2 regions of the Microbacterium sp. Y547 genome follow, and region 1 is predicted to be linked to the other one. Evidence: predicted binding sites of a transcription regulator. Region 1 holds the regulator's gene; the other holds the start of a gene.

Region 1 (2,397 bases):
ATGGATGCGCCTGCCGAGACGGGCAGACCGAGCGCCCTCGCCGTGCCGTCGGCGAGGTCGACGACGACGAGTTCGTCGTCGCCGTTCGTGCGAACGGCGACGACTCGGTCGCCGCCTACGGGTGCGAACCATCGGGTGCCGAGAACCCAGATGCCGCCGCCCGTGTCGGCGTCGACGGGGGCCACGGCGTGCGCCGCGCGGTCGATCCCGCGGCGGTAGAGGTTCCACCGCCCCGTCGGGTCGTCGGCGTAGAGCAGGTCGTCTTCGCCCAGCCACACGGGCTGCAGCGGCGACGTGCCTTCGTCGAACACGGTCACGGCGCCGTCGTCGAGGGTGCAGACACGCAGCTGTGCGCGGTCCCAGGGCATGTCGGGGTGGTTCCACGCGACCCACGCGAGGCGGGCCCGGTCGGGGCTGAGCGCCGGATGCGCGACGAAGTCGGTGCCGCCGGCGAGCGAGCGGATCGCATCGGGGTCGTCGCCGGCTGATCCATCGAGGGGGATCTCGACGATGTCGCGCGTGGGTACCGGGGTCTGCCCGTGGGCTTCGCGCACTGCGAGCAGCCGACCGCCCTGCACCGTCAAACCGCCGAAGCGCACATCGCCGCCGGCGGGCGTGAGTGCGACCGGCTCGGCGCCGGGTCGCAGCAGCCGAACTCGCTGGTCGGTCTTCTCGACGAACACGAGCGCGCCGTCGTCGGTCGCCGCCCACGAGCCGCCGCCGTACTCATGCACGCGCGAGCGCGCACTCCACGGCGCGGGGAGCACGTCTTCCACCGCACCGGCGGGGGTGCGCCGGCGCACCGTGCTGCGGCCACCCTCTTCGGGGACCCCCTCACCCCACCACACGTCGTCGCCGACGAAAGACGCGCCCTCGATGCGGGGCGAGGCGGCGGAGACCGCCGCGGCGGTCAGGGGAGAGGGCCAGGAACCGTAGGGAGTCGTCACCCCTCCACGCTATGCGGTGTCGCCGACACAGGCCTCACACAGCGCGAAGGACAGCGACGACCTTGCCGAGCACGACCGCGTCATCGCCGAGGATCGGCTCGAATGCGGAGTTGCGGGGGAGCAGCCACGTGTGCCCGTCGCGCTGGCGGAAGGTCTTCACGGTGGCCTCATCGTCGAGCATCGCCGCGACGATCTCGCCGTTGTCGGCCGTCGCCTGCGAACGCACGACGACCCAGTCGCCGTCGCAGATCGCGGCGTCGATCATCGAGTCGCCCGAGACGCGCAGCATGAACAGGTCGCCCTTGCCGACGAGCTGGCGGGGGAGCGGGAAGATCTCGTCGATGTGCTGATCCGCGGTGATCGGCACGCCTGCGGCGATGCGCCCGACGAGCGGAACGAGGGCGGCATCGCCGACGGACGGCGCGGTATCGGCCGGGTTCTCGGCAGCGCTGCCGGGCAGATCGATGAGCACCTCCATCGCGCGGGTCTTGCCGGCATCGCGGCGCAGGTAGCCGCTCAACTCGAGCTGGTTGAGCTGGTGCGTGACGCTCGAGAGCGACTTGAGTCCGACGGCGTCGCCGATCTCGCGCATGCTCGGCGGGTAGCCGTGTCGAGCGATCGAGCGCTGGATGACCTCGAGGATCGCCAATTGCTTGTCGCTCAGGCTCTTCCGCCGCCGCGTCTGGGGCTTTTCGCGCCCGGCTGCGTCGCTCATATCGGCTCCTGTCTTCGAATGTCGGAGGTCCGTGGTGTGGTGGCCCCATCGAAACCGTATCCGGTTGTGCGGGGTTCACGCGGCGCCCGTTCAGCGTGTCGCATTCGAACATCCCCATCCCCGGAATCGCGTTGACAGCATCGAACATCGAAGATAGCTTCGGAACAGGAGTTCGCATCCGGCTTTCCCGGCCGAAAGTCGGATGCGAACCTTCCCACCAGGAGGAACAGCATGACCGCCATCGCCGCATCCGCATCCGCACCCGTTCTCGCTTCCGCGCCCCGCACCCGCCTGCGCACGACGACGCGCGGCCGCCGCGTGCTCGCGACCGCAGCGGCGATGCCGCTCGCCGCGTTGCTGGCTCTCGGGGTTCTCAGTGGGGGCTCCGCGCTGGCATCGCGCGACACCGGCGCGGCCTCGACGTCGTTCACAACGGTCGCGGTGGGGTACGGAGACACCCTGTGGTCGATCGCGCAGGCGGTCGCACCGCAGCACGACCCGCGCGATGTCGTCGATGCGATCGCCCGCCTCAACGCGCTGCCGGGCGGCGCGATCGAACTCGGCCAGTCACTCGCGATCCCCGCCCAGTACGCACCGGCGGGCTGACGGATCAGGCGCCCGGGCTCGCGATGCGGCCTACGATTGCCTTCGTGACCTCCCGCTTCGCCGCCCTGCCCATCCGCGACGACCTGCGAGGGATGACGCCATACGGCGCACCGCAGGCGGCGCTTCCCG
Region 2 (2,397 bases), on a different contig from region 1:
GTCGCGAACGTGCAGTTCGAGGGCGCTCCGATCGATCCCACGGCCGGATACCGCGTGGTGGCGAACTCGTTCCTGGCCTCGGGTGGGGACAACTTCGCCGTGTTCCCGGAGGGAACCGCGCGAGCAGACACCGGCCAGGCTGACCTCGCGGCGATGGTCGACTACATGGCCTTCGTCGGCACGGCCTCGCCCGACTACGCGCAGCGTTCGATCGGGCTCGCGCTGTCGGCACCGCCCGCGGGCGGCTACACCGCCGGCTCGACGATCGACGTCTCGCTCTCGTCACTGGACTTCTCGACGACCGAGCCGAAAGCCGACACGGTGTCGGTGGCGATCGGCGGCACCGTCGTCGGCACAGCGCCCGTGGATTCCACGGTGAGTGACGCGGTGCTCGACGTCACAGGAACCGCGAACCTGTCGGTCATCGTGCCGACCGGTGTGAGCGGCACGGTGCCGCTGACGATCACGACGCTGGCGGGAACGGCGATCGAGGTGCCGATCACGGTCGCCGAACCGGTCGCCAAGAGCGCGACGATCACGCTCGGAGTGCCGAGTCGGATCCTCGCCAAATACGGCGCGGCGATTCAGTACAACGTCGCCGTCATCGCCGGGAAAGGCGTTCCCGCGGGCGAGGTCGTGATCTTCGACGGCAACCGCCGCATTGCGACGGCGACCCTGACGGCGAAGGACCGCGGAGTCGTCTCGGTGAAGCTGCCCACCCTGAGTCGCGGGGTGCACCTGCTCTCGGCGACGTACGCCGGAAGCGACGCGCACGACACGTCGCAGAGCTTCCGTCTGCCCGTCATCGTGTGGTGACGAACGGTCGGTGACCGAATGGATGCCGCAGGCCCAGGCCGGCGGCATCCATTCGTCGTCCGTGCGGATTCGCGCGAGGCGAACACGCTTTCGATCCCATGTCCGAGGCCCCGCCTAAACTTGTCGGGTGCCCATCGTCCCCGTCGTCACGCCCGATCACACGCCCGGAGGCTCCGGTTCGAGCCACGTCGTCGCGCGTCCCTTCCCCGCGTCCGGACACGGGAGCGGCACGCTCAGCGTGCGCGGTGCTCGCGTGCACAACCTCAAGAACGTCGACCTCGACATCCCGCGCGATTCGCTCGTCGTCTTCACGGGTCTGTCCGGCTCGGGCAAGTCGAGCCTCGCGTTCGACACGATCTTCGCCGAGGGGCAGCGTCGCTACGTCGAATCACTGAGCGCCTACGCGCGGCAGTTCCTCGGACAGGTCGACCGCCCCGACGTCGACTTCATTGAAGGGCTCAGCCCTGCCGTGTCGATCGACCAGAAATCGACCAACCGCAACCCGCGCTCCACGGTCGGCACGATCACCGAGATCCACGACTACATGCGTCTGCTGTGGGCGCGCATCGGCGTGCCCCACTGCCCCGAGTGCGGCGAGCGCATCCAGCGGCAGACGGTGCAGCAGATCGCCGACCAGCTGATGGAGCTCCCCGAGCGCACGCGCTACCAGGTCGTCGCCCCCGTCGTATCCCAGAAGAAGGGCGAATTCGTCGACCTCTTCGCAGAGCTCGGCGCGAAGGGGTACGCCCGGGCGATCGTCGACGGCGAGCTCATCCAGCTCGCCGAGCCGCCGAAGCTCAAGAAGAGCTACAAGCACGACATCGCCGTCGTCGTCGACCGGCTCGTCGCGGGCCCGGACATCCTCAGCCGGGTCACCGATTCCGTCGAGACGGCACTGGGTCTGGCCGGCGGCATCGTGCAGGTCAATTTCGTCGACGAAGAGGGCGACGACGCGTGGCAGTCGTTCTCCGAGAAGCTCGCGTGCCCGAACGGCCACGCGCTGCAGCTGACCGAGATCGAGCCGCGCACCTTCTCGTTCAACGCGCCGTTCGGCGCCTGTCCCGCCTGCTCCGGGCTGGGTACCCGCATGTCGGTCGACGTCGAGCTCATGCTCGGTGATGAGGAGCTCTCGATCAGCGAGGGTGTCCTGGTGCCGTGGACGACGCAGGGCAAGGGGCTCTACCAGTACTACGAGCGGCTGCTCGAAGGCCTCGCACGCGACCTCGATTTCTCGCTCGATACGCCGTGGAAAGACCTGCCCGAATCGGTGCGCGAAGCCGTGCTGCGAGGCGAGGACTACAAAGTCTCCGTCAAATGGCGCAACCGCTACGGCCGTGAGATGCGTTACACGTCGGGGTTCGAGGGCGTCGTCCCATACATCGAACGGCAGTACCTGCAGGCCGAGTCCGACACGCAGCGGCAGCGGTGGTCCGAGTACCTGCGCGAAGTGCCGTGTCCGGTCTGCAACGGTGATCGACTCAAGCCCGAAGTCCTCGCGGTGCTCGTGCACGGCCACTCCATCGCCGATGCGTCGCGGTTGAGCCTCGCCGAGTCGCGGGAGTTCTTCGCGACGCTCGAACT

Evidence for each region. The regulator LexA, encoded in region 1, represses DNA repair genes until DNA is damaged. The targets are predictions, from matches to a motif close to TCGAACANNTGTTCGA.
Region 2: uvrA (excinuclease ABC subunit UvrA) is a predicted target of LexA. The motif match lies at 895-910, and genes of this name have one in related genera.

The regions. Positions count from the first base shown of each region.
Region 1 covers NZ_JBYHFN010000003.1:27,662-30,058, reverse strand. Annotated here, with positions in the region: gene AC25Y0_RS05515 (S9 family peptidase) at 1-947, opposite strand, end outside; gene lexA (transcriptional repressor LexA) at 982-1,662, opposite strand; gene AC25Y0_RS05505 (LysM peptidoglycan-binding domain-containing protein) at 1,894-2,268, shown strand; gene AC25Y0_RS05500 (histidinol-phosphate transaminase) at 2,292-2,397, shown strand, end outside.
Region 2 covers NZ_JBYHFN010000002.1:97,634-100,030, forward strand. Annotated here, with positions in the region: gene AC25Y0_RS03445 (5'-nucleotidase C-terminal domain-containing protein) at 1-816, shown strand, start outside; gene uvrA (excinuclease ABC subunit UvrA) at 1,055-2,397, shown strand, end outside.